One region of the Ruegeria sp. H7 genome, then DNA from elsewhere that is predicted to be linked to it. Evidence: riboswitches for the same ligand, from Rfam matches in the RefSeq annotation. Region 1 holds a riboswitch; the other holds the start of a gene.
The links. A riboswitch is a leader RNA that binds a small molecule or an ion and turns the genes downstream of it on or off. The one in region 1 is predicted to bind cobalamin.
Positions count from the first base shown of each region.

Region 2: linked by a shared signal. The riboswitch ahead of ACR0AC_RS20220 (hypothetical protein) and the one ahead of ACR0AC_RS04435 (hypothetical protein) in region 1 are both predicted to bind cobalamin.

Region 1 covers NZ_JBQFNZ010000001.1:930,538-938,309, forward strand. The annotation lists gene ACR0AC_RS04415 (metallophosphoesterase family protein) at 1-25, opposite strand, end outside; gene ACR0AC_RS04420 (ATP-binding protein) at 184-3,252, shown strand; gene ACR0AC_RS04425 (nucleoside 2-deoxyribosyltransferase) at 3,284-3,988, shown strand; gene ACR0AC_RS04430 (AbrB family transcriptional regulator) at 4,209-5,273, shown strand; cobalamin riboswitch at 5,369-5,579, shown strand; gene ACR0AC_RS04435 (hypothetical protein) at 5,701-6,000, shown strand; gene ACR0AC_RS04440 (homocysteine S-methyltransferase family protein) at 6,215-7,267, shown strand; gene metH (methionine synthase) at 7,264-7,772, shown strand, end outside.
Region 2 covers NZ_JBQFNZ010000013.1:45,877-53,648, reverse strand. The annotation lists gene ACR0AC_RS20235 (TauD/TfdA dioxygenase family protein) at 1-566, opposite strand, end outside; gene ACR0AC_RS20230 (DNA polymerase III subunit gamma/tau) at 598-2,355, opposite strand; gene ACR0AC_RS20225 (protein-tyrosine phosphatase family protein) at 2,529-3,041, shown strand; gene ACR0AC_RS20220 (hypothetical protein) at 3,033-3,440, opposite strand; cobalamin riboswitch at 3,528-3,748, opposite strand; gene ACR0AC_RS20215 (alpha/beta hydrolase family protein) at 3,907-4,764, shown strand; RNA gene ffs (signal recognition particle sRNA small type) at 4,794-4,892, opposite strand; gene ACR0AC_RS20205 (bifunctional 2',3'-cyclic-nucleotide 2'-phosphodiesterase/3'-nucleotidase) at 4,932-6,764, opposite strand; gene nudC (NAD(+) diphosphatase) at 6,992-7,772, shown strand, end outside.

The DNA.
Region 1 (7,772 bases):
GGCTGATGTACCGGATATCGCTCATGATTGTGCTTTCTCCTGCGGCCCGTTTTTCGAGGCGATCGCCGGGGATATGACCCGGGTCAGAGGCGCCAACTCTTACTTGACGCAGGGGAACTCATGCGGTCAAGCTGAAAGAGTTAACGCGTTAAACCTTATTTTGGGGCGTTTCAGGGGGCAGAGATGGTTCATTCCGACGAAGACCTCTCGAACCGGCACAATGTCGTCGGCGAACGCCGGCAGCTTGTTGTGGTCTTCGTCGATCTGGCCGGATCGACCGATCTGAGCGGCCGGATCGACACCGAGGATTACGCCGCGCTGATCCTTGCCTATCAGGAAACCGGACGGCGCATTTTCACCGACTATGGCGGGCGGGTCGCCAAATATCTGGGCGATGGCCTGCTGCTGTATTTCGGCTATCCGCAGGCGCGGGAAAACGACGCTGAGCGCGCTGTGCGGGCCGCGTTGGACCTGTTGAACGCGATGAAACAACCCCTGCCCGGTACGGACCCGGACGCACCACGCCTGCAGGCCCGCATCGGGGTGCATACCGGCGAGGTGGTGGTGGGTGAAAGCGAACAGGGCGGGCGCGATGTTTTGTTTGGTGAAACAGTGAACATTGCCGCCCGGATCGAGGCGCAGGCCCGTCCCGGAACAGTATTGGTCAGCGATCCGGTGATGTCGCTGTTCAAACAGAAATTCGTATCGCAACCTCTGGGACCGGTTGACCTGAAAGGCGTTGCCCGCCCATTGCCTCTGCACCGCGTATTGCGCCCTGCCGCTGCCAATGCCAGGTCGGGAAACGTCACAGGCTCGACCCTGCTGCTGGGGCGCGAGGCGGTGCTGGGCCAATTGCGCGATCTTTGGCAAAAGGCAACCGAACACGGGCCGGTCGCCGCAACGGTGAAAGGCGATCCGGGGATTGGCAAAACCAGCCTGCTGCGTGCCTTCCGGGCCCAATTGGCCGAAACACCCCATATCTGGCTTGGGGTACAGTGTGACGCGTTGTCGTCAGGCGCACCGCTCGCACCCTTCATCGGGCTGATCCAGCAAAGTCTTGGTATCACTCCGGGCATGGAGGACGAAGAGGCGCTCAACCGTCTCAGACAGGGTGTGACGCAACAAGACAATGCACCGGACGAGACCGTGCCGCTGATTGCCCGGTTGCTTGCCATCCATACCTCCGAAACCACCACATTGGAAAATTCCAGCCCGGAAACTCTGCGCCACCGGACCCTTCTGACCCTCGGTCACTGGCTTGCACGACTTGCGGTTGATCGTCCTGTCGTGCTGGTCTGCGAAGACCTTCACTGGTGTGACGCCACCAGCCTGGAACTTCTGGAGATGCTGCTCGACTGGCCTCAGCCGCTGCCGGTTTTCTGCCTTGTGGCGCAGCGCGATGATGGCAGTCCGGGGCTGCCCGCAAAACGGTCCGAAGTGATCGCGCTTGCAGCGTTGGATCACGACCAGGCGACGCAGTTGGCGCAACGGGCCGCAGCCCCCGCGGACCTGTCGGATGCGGTACTGGAAGATATCCTGACACGCGGCGCAGGCAACCCCCTGTATATCGAAGAACTGGCCCGCTTTGCCGGGGAAAACCAGACCGGACACCGCCAAAGCCGCGCGGTTCCGCCAACCCTGAACAGCCTGATCATGGAGCGGCTGGACGCCCTGTCGCCCGAGTCGAAAAAGACCGCTCAGGTCGCCGCCGTTCTGGGCGAGGATCTGGATATGTCGATCCTGTCCCAGGTCGCCCAGCGCGATGAGGTCGAGATATCCGGAACGGTCGGGGATTTGCTGGAGGCCGATATTCTACGCCCGCGTTCGGGCACCAATGACGGCTACATGTTCCGCCACGCGCTGACGCAGGACGCGGTCTATGCCACGCTTCTGCGGGCCGAGCGGACCGATCTGCATGCCCGCGCCGCTGCGTGCCTTCAGGACGGGACGGCGGAACAGCCCGACAAGATCGCCCATCACCTTCATGCTGCCCGGCATTTTACCGATGCCGCCATCTGGTACCGCGACGCCGGGCTGCGCGCGGTCAAGCAAGCTGCGGTCGAGGATGCAACGGTGCTGTATCGCCGTGCTTTGGCCTCGCTGGAGCAGACCGAGGAAAACCGCCAGCGGGACGAGATCGAGCTGTCCATCCAGATCCCGCTGGAAAACGCGATCATGGGCGTGCGGGGCTTTGCCTCACCCGAAATCAAACCGGTGCTGGATCGCGCGTTGGAACTGGCCGAACGTCTTGGTGACGCGGATGAGACCTCATCGGCGCTGAACGGGCTGGCTGCGCATTTTCTGGACAAGGGCGACTGCGCTAGGGGCATAGAATATGCCGACCGCATTCTGGATATGCCCGGCGCGGGCGCGAACCGGATCGGCATGTTGCGCGCCCATACCACGCTCGCCTTTCTGCGGTTTCAACTGGGCGAAGGTGAGATTGCCGTTGAACATGCGGAAGAGGCGATCCGTCTCTACCGCCCCGAGGATTACGCCGAAGTTACCTATGGCATTGGCACCGATCAGGGCGTTCTGGCCTATGGGGTCAGCGCGGTGGCCCATTGGTGGTGCGGCGCGCCCGATACGGCGCTGGAACGTGCCGAGGCGGGGTTGGCGCTGGCCGAGGGGTTGAACTCGGCGCTCAGCCTGGCCGCCGCACGGGCCTTTCTGATCATCACCCTGCATTGCCGCCGGGACAGTGACCGCGCCTATGCTCTGGCCACCGAGACCTATGAGACATGCACCCAGCTTGGCATCCCGCTTTGGGGCGGGCTAAGCCAGTTGTTCCGGGCCGGACAACCCATCGACCCGCCGGACAAGCGGTGTCAGGAAGTTGATGCCGGTCTGGCCCTGTTGGCGAAAACCGGCAGCCAGACAGGCTCGGGCATGGGGTTTGCGATCATGGCTGACACGCGGCTGGCCAATGACGATCCGGATACAGCGCTGGCGATTGTTGACACCGGGCTGCAAATGTCGGGGATGTTGAACCAGCCGGTCTGGAACCCGGACCTGATGCGGCTGAAAGCACAGGTGCTGGCTGTTCTGGACCGACAAGACGAGGCCGAGGCGCTGCTGCGCACCGCAATTGACGAAGCCGGGGCTGCCGGATCGGTTTCGCTGGCCCTGCGCTGTGCGCGGGTGCTGTCTGATATGCTAACCGGCACCGCGCGCGAAGCCGAAGGCGCGCAGTTGGTTACCGATTGGACCGGTCGGCTAGAGCCCGGCGCAGCCGCTTCAGACCCGGCCTGACGACACTGAATTTTAACCAGAGGACCATTTCATGACAGACCATATCGTTTTCTGCTCGGGCCCGATGTTCAGCGTCGGTGATCTATGGGAGCAATATAACATCGCCGCCGTGCTCGAGGCCGGAGGGTTCGGCACCTATCTCGCCCCGCGCGACGGCGTCGAGATCGCCAAGATGATGGATATGTTGCAGGACCCTCAGGTCTGGTCACAAAAGGGCCAGGAGATGCTGTATATCATCCTCAAGGTCGGCTACGCGCAGGATATCTACCAATTGCTCGGGCGCTGTTCGAGCCTTGTGTTCAACATGGATGGCCGGGTGCCCGATGGCGGCAGTATTGTCGAGGTGACAACAGCCTACGCCGCTGGAATGCCCCTTGTGATCTACAAGACGACACCGGTGACGCTGTTTGGTGGGGTCGATAACCCGATGATTCAGGGGCTTTCGACCAATTGGGACTATGTGCATGACACCGCATCCATCGTGCCCGCCCTGCTCAAACGGATCGAAGCTCAGTCGCAGAACGGCTATGTCTACACCCCGCCCCCGAATGTCAGCCTTGTGATGGAGGTTGGGGCGATGACGGCAGACCCCAGTTCGGACCTTCACAAGCGGCTCGACGCGATTTCGAATGCGCCAAACGAGAAGGCCGCGCTGGAAGCGGGTGAGGAACTGATCGAATGGGCGAAAAGCAACAAGGCTTATCAGGCGGCGTTTGGCGGGTCGGCACCCACATAAGCCCTGTTGGATTGGTGGGGTTGAAGCGAATTCAGTGACACTCGCATTGATTTCGAGACCTCGTTCCTGGATCTCATCCAACACACGCTGATCGCGCCAAGCTGCATCACGGGCCGCTCTTCACTCGGGCATGCCGAATGGTCGGTGCGCGTGGTCTTGCAAACCGCGCCCAATTGCATACCATGGAATACAATTGATCCCATGACATCGGGCCTGAAATTTGTCCGTCCAAGCCTCATCCCCAAGCCGCCCCGTAAGGCGGGCCATTACCTTCGGCCTTGCCGGGCTGGGAACGGTCGTATTCTGGATGCTGGGCCTGCCCCTGCCCTTTCTATTCGGCCCCATGACCGCTTGCCTGATTGCGGCACTGGCGCATGCGCCGATGGAGGGGTTCGGGCAGATCTCGGTCGCGGCGCGCACTATCCTGGGCGTGGCGGTGGGGGCTTCGATCACGCCTGATCTGTTTGGCCAACTGCCGAAAATGGCAGCGTCAATTGCTCTGATCCCGCCCTTCATCCTATTGATCGCTTTGGTCGGGGTGCCGTTCTTTCGCAAGGTCTGGGGCTTTGACGACAAAACGGCCTTTTACGCCGCGATGCCCGGCGGGTTGCAGGACATGATCATCTTCGGCACCGAGGCCGGTGCCAATCCGCGCGCCCTGTCCCTGATCCATGGCACGCGCGTGCTGATCATCGTGACGCTCGCCCCGTTGTTCCTGACCCTGTTCTACGACGCTGACCTGACCAACCCCATTGGCGAACCCGCCCGCGACCTGCCCTTGCACGAACTGGCACTGATGGTCGTCGCCGCCATTGTCGGCTGGAAAGGCAGTGAGCGGATCGGCCTGTTCGGAGCGTCCATTCTGGGCCCGATGATCCTGACTGCGGCCTTGTCACTGGGCGATTTCATCCACACCCGCCCACCGCGCGAGGCGATCCTTGTCGCGCAATTCTTTATCGGCTGCACCATCGGCGTAAAATTTATCGGCGTCACATGGGTCGAGCTGCGCAAAGTTGTGGCGGCGGGCTGCGCCTATGTTGTTGTGCTGGCCGTACTTGCAGCAGCCTTCACGGCCCTTGTGACCACGTTGGGTTTTGGACAACCGATCGAGGCCTTCCTCGCCTATGCCCCCGGCGGGCAGGCTGAAATGACGGTCTTGGCCATCGTCTCGGGCGCGGATCTCGGGTTTGTCATTACCCACCACCTGACACGGATCGTTCTGGTGATCATCGGCGCGCCCATCGCGGCCAGTCTTCTGGTGCGCTGGTCCCGCTCTCGGGATTAGAGGGGTTTCGCAGTTTGATTTGGGTTCAATTCCTGCCGGGTTGCAATCCGACGCTGCGTGCTTTGCTGGCACCGGTAGACAGGGCTTTGGCCTTATGAGACTGTGCAGCCGATGGTGTCCGACGCTCTGAGTCGGCTGAAAAGGGAATGCGGTGCGGGCAAACGCCCAAGGCCGCAACTGCCCCCGCAACTGTAAGCGGCGAGCGACCCCGACAGACCACTGGATGACCCCGCATGGGTTGTCCGGGAAGGACGGGGACAGCGATGAACCGCAAGTCAGGAGACCTGCCATCTCCGGCGCATATGTGCCGCAGTCACCTTAACTCGGGCGGGGTGCCCGTGGACGGAGCGACAAGAGATGGACCGCACTGGCCAGACATCACTGTTGATGCCCCCACAGGCCGCCCAAAAGCGCGGAGGGCGTCGTTATGCTTGACCTGACCATTTCCCAACTGGATACCGGCCACGTGCCACCGCAGCGCGCGCAAGAACTGGGGCAGATGGGCTATATGCAATGGCTGGGCGGCCTGCCCGGTTCGGCAAACTACCATGCGCAGGCACGGATTGCTTTGGCCAAGGCCAAACCGTTTGCCGAGACTTCACCCGCCATCGCTGTGTTCTGCGACTTGCTGGCCCGATCCATGCAGATGCCCCTGGAACCATTGTTCCTGGCCCTGCCCGCAAAACAGCGCCGAGGGGGCCATCGCGCGCGCCGCGCCGCCTTGTGACCTAATGCTGGCAATTCAGCTTGTGCCATCGCCCGCATTTTGGACGATTTTGGCCGGGCAATGCTTTGAGTGTTTATTGATGATTTCGTTGAATCTGCGCACCGAGCACACCGCGTTATGACGAAATCTCATAATCTAATCGAATAACAATCATTTCACCTCATAATGCCAACGCGCTATACCTGCGGCCCACACAGCCGATTGGATACCGCGAATGCTCGACTTCACCCTGCCCGACACACCCGCGCTCGCGACCCTGCGCGCGCTGGCTGCCCAGCGCATCCTGATCCTTGACGGGGCGATGGGCACAATGATCCAGACGCTGAACATGACCGAAGAGGATTTTATCGCCAACGGTCACATCCATGGCCCCGGCTGTCGGCATCACTATCACCCGGACCATCCGCAACAGGGCAACAACGATCTGCTTGTTCTGACCCAGCCGCAGGCGGTTGAGGATATACAGTACGAATTCGCAATGGCCGGGGCGGATATCCTTGAAACCAACACTTTTTCCTCAACCACCATCGCGCAGGCCGATTACGGGCTGGAGGCTGCGGTGCATGATCTGAACGTCGCAGGCGCGCAGGTGGCGCGGCGCGCGGCGGACCGGGCCACGGCTGAGGACGGCAAACCCCGGTTTGTGGCCGGGGCTGTGGGCCCGACGAACCGGACGGCCTCGATCAGCCCGGATGTGAACGATCCCGGATACCGCGCCGTCAGTTTCGATGATCTGCGCATAGCCTATGGCCAGCAGATCGACGGGCTGATCGAAGGAGGCTCTGACCTGATCCTGATCGAGACGATCTTTGACACGCTGAACGCCAAGGCGGCGATTTTCGCGGCCTTCGAGAGCTTCGCCAAGGCCGGACGCTGCCTGCCGCTGATGATCTCGGGCACGATCACCGATGCCTCGGGCCGGACGCTTTCTGGCCAGACACCCACCGCCTTCTGGCACTCGGTCGCCCATGCGCGCCCTTTCACCGTCGGGCTGAACTGCGCCCTTGGCGCTGCATCCATGCGCCCGCATATGGCCGAGATTTCGGGCGTGGCGACCGCCCTGACCTGCGCCTACCCCAACGCGGGCCTGCCGAATGAGTTCGGCCAGTATGACGAAACACCAAACCAGACCGCCGCTCAGGTCGAAGAGTTTGCCCGCGATGGCATCGTCAACGTGGTCGGCGGTTGCTGCGGCACCACGCCCGACCATATCCGCGCGATCGCCGAAGCGGTTGCGCCCTTTGCCCCCAGAAAGGTACCCGCATGACCCGTCATCTGCGCCTCTCGGGGCTGGAGCCTTTTGTCCTGACGCCAGACATCCCCTTTGTGAATGTGGGTGAGCGGACCAACGTCACCGGCTCGGCCCGGTTTCGCAAATTGATCGTGAACCGCGACTATGCCGCCGCGCTGGACGTTGCGCGGGATCAAGTGGAAAACGGCGCTCAGATCATCGACATCAACATGGATGAAGGGCTGATCGACAGCAAACAGGCGATGGTCGAATACCTGAACCTTGTCGCGTCCGAGCCCGATATCGCCCGCGTGCCAATCATGATCGACAGCTCGAAATGGGAGGTGATCGAGGCCGGGCTGCAGTGCGTGCAGGGCAAGCCGGTGGTGAACTCGATCAGCCTGAAAGAGGGAGAAGAGGCGTTTCGCCATCACGCGGGTCTGTGTCTGGCCTATGGTGCCGCCGTGGTGGTCATGGCCTTTGACGAGGCCGGTCAGGCCGATACGTTCGAACGCAAGACCGAGATTTGCGCCCGCGCTTA
Region 2 (7,772 bases), on a different contig from region 1:
CAGGGCCGATCGGGCCAGCGGGTCATCCGGGGCAGGGCTGCCAGATCGGCATCGATTTTCATGCGGGAATGCGACAGCCTGTGCCAGATGATGGCGTCTTGCAGCGGTTCTTTCAGGTGGCCGGGCATCTCGGCCCAGGCAGCGCGTGTCGAGGCAAGTTCCGTCTCGCCGCCGCTGGGTGGGACCACGAGGGCGGTCAGAATATTGATCAGTGCAGGGGTAGGCAGGAATGTGCTGTCTGTGTGCCACAGCATATTGGCCTGCAAATCCAGCAGGCGCAGATCGTCGCGGGCGCGCAAGCCGTCCTCTGTCTGATTGGACAGTTCAGACACCTGAAACTCCACATCGCGCCCCGCCGCCATCTGTTCGCGGTTTTCCAGCGGACCAAACAGTTCACCCAGACGCATATGATCGTCATCCGAGATGCTCTGCCCCGGAAAAAGCAGGGCGGAATGCGTTTCGAAGGCGTGCCGGATCTGGGGGTAGAGGTTATCCTGCGTGACCTCGCGCAGGTCGACGTCATGAACAATCAGGCCGAATTTGGGGTGCAGCGGGGTTGTGCGCATCAGGCTCCTCGGTCATGGGGCGGGGGTCGAGTTAATCCTCTTCGAACGGGTCCCATTCATCCTCGACCTCTGGCAGGGCTTCGGTTTCGACCTGTGCCGCGCGTTGTTCAGGGGTTTCTATTCTGGTGATCTTGGCCTTTGGAAAATGTGCCAGCACGGCCTGAACCAGCGGGTGTTCCGAGGCTTCTTCCTTCAGCGCCAGTTCCGCCCTGTCGCGAATCTCGGCAATCGTCGGCGCGTCGCCATCGGACACAATCGACACGGCCCAGCGATTGCCTGTCCACCGCTGCAGGGCCGAGCCCAACCGTGGGGCCAGATCCGTCGGGGCTTGCGGCGCAGGCGTAAACTCGATGCGTCCCGGCTGATAGGAAACCAGCCGCACGCCGTTTTCGACCTCGACCAACAGTTTCACATCACGGTTGACGCGGATCAGTTCGACCACGTGATCGAAACTGGGATAGCGCGCCAAAGCGGCCTGCGTGTCCTGGGCCAGCGCCGCGACCGGAGCACCCCCTGCCCCGCGAGGCGCAGGCGCATAGGTCGGTGCTGCGCGCGCTTCAACCGGTGCAGTGCCGTTACCGTGGATCGGCATACCGCCGCCCGGTCCGCCATTTGGTGGCGCAGGTGTATCCTGCAGACGTTTGATCAGTTCTTCCGGGCTGGGCAGATCGGCCACATGGGTCAGACGGATCACCGCCATCTCGGCTGCCATCATGGCGTTGGGGGCGGCCGAGACCTCCTCCAGCGCCTTCAACAGCATTTGCCACATGCGGGTCAGCACACGCATGGGCAGGGCGTCGGCCATCTGCTGGCCACGGGCGCGCTCGTCAGGGGATACTGTCGGATCCTCGGCTGCGTCCGGCGTGATTTTGACGACCGAGACCCAATGGGTGATCTCGGCCAGATCGCGCAGCACCGCCAGCGGGTCGGCCCCTTCGGCATATTGCGCGCTAAGCTCGGTCAGGGCACCGGCGGCATCGCCGCGCAGGATCATATCCATCAGGTCCAGCACCCGGCCACGGTCGGCCAGCCCCAGCATGGCGCGCACCTGGTCGGCGGTGGTTTCGCCTGCGCCGTGAGAAATCGCCTGATCCAACAGTGAGGTTGCGTCGCGGGCAGACCCCTCGGCCGCGCGGGTGATCAAGGCCAGCGCGTCCTCGGCAATCTCGGCCCCTTCGGCGCTGGCGATCTTTTGCAGCAGACCGATCATATCTTCGGGCTCGATCCGGCGCAGGTCAAAGCGCTGGCAGCGGGACAGGACCGTGACCGGGACCTTGCGAATCTCGGTGGTGGCGAAGATGAACTTCACATGTTCGGGCGGCTCCTCCAGCGTCTTGAGCAGCGCGTTGAAGGCGCTGGTCGAGAGCATGTGAACCTCGTCGATGATGTAAATCTTGTAGCGGGCCGAGGCGGCGCGATAGCGGACGCTGTCGATGATCTCGCGAATATCATTGACGCCGGTACGGCTGGCGGCGTCCATCTCCATCACGTCGACATGGCGGCCTTCCATGATCGCGGTGCAATGTTCGCAGACGCCACAGGGTTCGGTCGTAGGGCCACCAGTGCCATCGGGGCCGATGCAGTTCATACCCTTGGCGATGATCCGCGCCGTGGTTGTCTTGCCGGTGCCGCGTATGCCGGTCATGACAAAGGCTTGGGCTATCCTGTCGGCTTCGAACGCGTTCTTCAGCGTGCGCACCATCGCGTCCTGGCCCACCAGATCAGCAAAGGTTTCCGGGCGGTATTTGCGGGCGAGAACCTGATAGGCGGGGCTGTCTGTGTCGGTCATGTCTGCTCTGGCGGATTCGGGACGTCGTCGCAGCGTAGTGGCCGCTGCCGCCCGCGTCCACAGCAGGGTCGGGGAAATTTGGTTTGGAAAGACCCGAGATCGGCGTAAACTGGAATCTCAGTATTTTTGAAGCACATTTTACAAGCAGGCTTGGGTTTGGGAGGAAATCTTTGATGTCGCAACTGGTCGTCTACGCGCTGCAAGTCGGAGGCGGAACACTTGCGCTGACCTCGATGCCGGGACGCGGCGGAGATTACGCGGGCGATCTGGATACGATCTCGGATTGGAAACCCGGTCTTGTGATCTCGATGACCACGGAAGTTGAGATGCTGCAGGACGGGGCCCGGACCTTTGGCAGTGACATTCAGGGCCGCGCCAGCAGATGGGTTCATTTGCCGGTCGAGGATTTTGGCGCCCCGCCGCGCGCCGTTCACGATCGGTGGGGGTCGGTCAGCGCATCGGCGCGGCAGGCTTTGTCCGGCGGTGGCCGGGTGCTGGTGCATTGCCGGGGTGGGTGCGGGCGATCTGGTATGGTGGTCTTGCGCCTGATGCTGGAATGCGGGGAACCGGCAGACAAGGCGCTGGCCCGGTTGCGGGCCCTGCGCCCCTGCGCGGTAGAAACCGACGAGCAGATGGCATGGGCCACGAAAGCGACCCACGCACCTTTGGATGCGCGCTCAGGCTGATACCCGCGCCGGTTCCTGCACTGGTCTTGAAGGTCTCAGGGCCAAGACCTCAAGCATGGCGCAAGGCGTTTTTGGCAAGGCCCCGGACGGAAGGGCCGCGCATGTCTCGTCAAAAATCAGGTCGGCATAGGTATCCAGCGTTTGGATCGGCGTGTCCGCCTCGGTCCCGGAGAAAATGCGTATCTGTTCTGGTCCGGCGCGAAAGCGGGCCATGCATCCTTGCGCGCAGTGCGTCAGGTCGCTGCTGCCTTCGATTTCGAATCCTTCGCTGGTGACGTGGTCGGCCTCGTTCATTGCCTCGGCCAGCGCGCGTGCCATGCGCGCCATTGCGGGGCAGGGCCCGCCTGTGCGTTGGCAAATGGTCGCCACGTATTCGTGGGTTTTTGTCTTCCAGATCATCCTGCGCCCTCCGCGCGGCGGACGGGGACGTTGGCAGGCGGTTCAGCTATGTGCTGTCAGGACCTGCCCGGACACCCCGCCCGAGTTTCGGTTACGTTGATGATGGCAGGTCTCCTGACTTGCGGGTCGTCGCTTTGCCGACCTTCCCAGCCTTTCGGCCAGTGGCATTCCGGCATTGCTTACCGCTTACAGTTGCGGGGGCAGTCGCGGCCTTGGTTCGTTCCGGTTTGACCGGGCAGAACCGCACCGTGTTCCCTTTTCATCCCGACCCATTGTGTGGATCGGAAACCATCACACAACCGCTAGCGTCTGTTCGCGTTCTGAGTCAAGCGGGGTTTTGGGTGTCACGTACACAAGTCTTGTGCCGGGCGACGTGTGGTCAAGTGGCAGCAGGGTTGACTCGGCTGCGGGTTGTTGTGCCTCTTGGGCAGGTAAACCGATTGGTTCAGAAAGGCCCACAGGTTCGATGTTGGACACGCAGCAGCACGTGAAGATCGAGGATTTCCAGTTTCCCGCTGGTCCGGCCCAGCTGTCGGCGCGGCTGTATCGGCCTTTTACTGATCCCGACACGGTGGTGGTACTGAACGGGGCAACCGGTGTGCCGCGCGACTACTACCAGCACTTTGCTCGGTGGTTGGCTGCCGAGCGTGGCATGGCCTGCCTGACGTATGACTATCGTGATTTCGGTCACTCTGCTTCCGGCCCCATGCGCAACTCGCAGGTCACGATGTCGGACTGGGCGCTGATCGATATGCCCGCAGCACGGGCCGAGATGCGCCGGCGGTTTCCGGACGCCCGGCAGTGGAGCATTGGCCATTCCGTTGGCGGAATGCTGGGGCCCATTCAGCCGGATATCGACCAGATCGACCGGATGATCTGTGTCTGCTCGGGGTTGGTGACGCTGTCCGATCACCCATGGCCCTATCGGGGGTTGGCATGGGCGTTCTGGCATGGGCATGTACCGCTGCTTGTGAAAGCCCTGGGGTATCTGCCCGGCAAAGCCATTGGGTTCGGCGCCGATCTGCCGGGCTCTGTCTATTGGCAATGGCGCAGGTGGTGCACCGCGCCGCTGAATTATGTGCCTGAGATCGGGCAAAAACTGCCACCGGCGCGCTGGGCGGATCTGGGTGTTCCGGTGGATCTGTTCACCAGCGACGACGATCAGACCGTCCCGCCACAAGCCGTATGGCGTCTGGCGGATCTGTATGGGCCGGACGCGCGGCGGCACCTGTTGTCACCCAAGGAGTTCGGAGTGAAAGAGATCGGCCATATCGGCGCATTTGCCCGCCGGAATTCGGCAATCTGGCCCCGGTTGGTTGCCTGATTGTGCTGATGAGCGGATACGTGGGGGAAAGGTGAGAGGTTGGACATCGACCCAAGCGGGGCTCGTTGTGGCTGCTTCCTTCCGGACCTGACCAGGTTGGCGAGGCGCTCGCCCGCGCCAACCTCTCAGCGCTTGATATAGGGAAGCCTGGGGAAAATGACAACCCGTCAGAGTGTCAGTCGGATGCGTTCGAACCCCTGCGGGTCTGGGTCCAGAACGATAGGGTCGTAGTTCTGCAACTCGGGCAGGTATTTCAGCGCGCCGGGCCCTGTACTGAGGATTGCCTGAACCCCGGCCTGCGGCGTGAACGAAAACGGATAAACCGCCTGAGACAGCGGGTCGGTGGGCAGGTTCCCGGTCAGATAATCGCGTAGGATTCGCTTGATATCTATTGCGGGCAGGTTGATCGGCTCTGCCGTTTCCACAAACGGGAAATGCCCGCCACCATTGGCGCGGTAATTGTTGAGCGCGACCACAAAATCCTGATTGGGGTCGAGCGTAGACCCGTCAATTCTGGCCTGCCTGATGCGGCGGTGAGAATTGTCGATCAACTGCCCTTGAGCGTCAAACCGGGCCGGGCAGGACAGGTCGATCTGGTAGGTCAGGCCAAAGAGAAGGTCGAAATTGTACCCAACCCGACCGGAGCCGATCAGATCGGTCTCGGCGTCGCGACGCAGGGTGTTGAAAAGACCCGCCGACATCTCAAGCCAGTCCAGCACCTGAGCGCCGCTGACCTTCACCGCCCTCAGTTCGTTCGGAAAGACGTAAAGGTCCGCGATGTGGCGCAGGCACACCTCGCCCGCCGGGACATCGGTATAATAGCGCGGCCCGGACCGACCGCCGCATTTATAGGGCGAAACGGCGGACAACATGGGTAAATCGGCCAGTGCAGTGCCGGACAGATAGGGGCGTAGTGGAGCAGCTTGCGCCGAGGCCACCAGAGCCAACCCCCGATCAGCGGCGCAAAAGCTGAAAAAGCTGTGCATCGGTTTTGCGATTCGCGCCACCGGCTCGGCCATCTTGGTGCGGGTTCGGGCGTGCACGGGTGCAAAAAGCCGGACCATGTCGGGGTCCTCTGGCGTTTCAGGGGTGGGTTTGTTTTGGCGAAGCGGTCTCAACCCGACCTGCTGATCGGTGACCTGCCACCCGAGATCGGCAGAGTGGGACAGGTTCAGATCAATCACGCCCAGATGACTTCCTGCGGACCCGGGCATGACAACCGGTTTGCCATGGACCAATCCGGCCTCAGGGTCGACATGGGCCAGCCCCCCGTGGTCGTTGCCGGGAAGGGTCAGATGCGTGTGCCCGGCCACTAGGGCGTCAATGCCGTCAATAGCGACCAACGGGATCACGGCATTCTCCAGCCCCGGTACTTCCTGATCTTGACCGAGGCCGGAATGGGCCAGCGCGATGACCAGATCACACCCCGCCGATTTCAGAATCTGCACGGTGCGTCGCGCCGCGCTCAAACTATCCTCGACCGTGATATCGTCGCCCAGATGATGCGCTTCCCATTGCGCGGTTTGAGGTGGCAGAACCGACAACACGCCCACGCGGATGGGAATGTCCTGCCCGTTTCGCGAAATCGATCGGTCAAGCACCGCATGGTCCTGCCAGCGTTGCGAAACCCCCGACCGGCGGCGCATATTGCTGCACAGGACAGGACATGGAGCCTGATCGAGCACAGTGTCCAGCACCTCCAGCCCAAAGCCGAAATCGTGATTTCCAAGCCCAACGGCGTCATAGTGCAGGGCCGCAAACCCTTGCATCATTGGATGGCCGTCAGGGTCCTGTACCGCCTGATCGCCCAGCGGCGTGCCCTGAAGCGCATCGCCATTGTCGAACAGCAAAACAAGTGCGCCGTCTGCTTCGGTTCGTGCTGCGCGGATCAGACTGGCGGTTCGCGTGAATCCGATCGTGGGGTCCGGCTGATCCGAGTAATAGTCGAAACCGGTCAGATTCATGTGCAGATCAGTTGTCGCGAGAATACGAATATGCACATCCGAACTTTCAGTTTGACCCGGTCTAAAAGGTCCAGTTTTCACTCTTGAATTCTACTATTGGATGCTGGTGCTAAATCAAAATCAACAATTGGTAGACTTAATGCCAATGTTTCCAGGCCTGTGCAAGCATTGCCTCTGGCCGCGCATGGCCCGGCACCGCGAAAGGCCATTGCAACGCCGGGGCAGTCATGGCAGCCCTGTCAGCAAAGCCGAAGGGGCAGGTGATGATAAATGCAGAACAGGTGACTTTCGGTGGCGCGGGTCTGAACCGTGCGGCCCATATTCGGGGCGACGCCGAGAAGTTGTCACAAGCACAAGGCGATCCGGCAGCCAGATGTGTTCTGCTGTGGCGCGGTAAACTGCTGGTGCAGGGTGACAGGCTGGATCGGTTGGCTTTGCAGCCCATGTCTCATCCCCTGATCACACGCGGACCCGGAGGGATTGTTTCTGCCCCGATCTTTCTGGGGTTGGACGCTTCAGATGCCCCTTTGTTTGCGCTGGATATTTCGAACTGGGCCGCCGAAGGGCTGGACCTGACGGGCATCGGCGCGTTTGTCGACCGGACCGAACAGCAACATCCCGACCTGCCCGAAGGCCATGTCTTTGCCGAGCTGCGCCGGATCATGACTCGCCTGTCGCCCCTTGATGCCGAACTGGCGGCGACGGCCAAGGCGGTAATCGGCTGGCATGAAACGCATAAATTCTGCGCCAAATGCGGTGCGCCCAGTGAAATCTCGCAGGCCGGGTGGCAGCGCAGTTGCCCGACCTGCGGCGCGCAGCATTTTCCGCGTACGGACCCGGTTGTCATCATGCTGATCACCCATGGTGACGCGGTGCTGATGGGCCGCTCGCCCGGCTGGCCCGAGGGGATGTATTCACTGCTGGCCGGCTTTGTCGAACCGGGCGAAACGCTTGAGGCCGCCGTACGGCGCGAGGTGATGGAAGAGGCAGGCGTGCCGGTCGGCACGGTGTCGTACCTGTCCAGCCAACCCTGGCCGTTCCCGG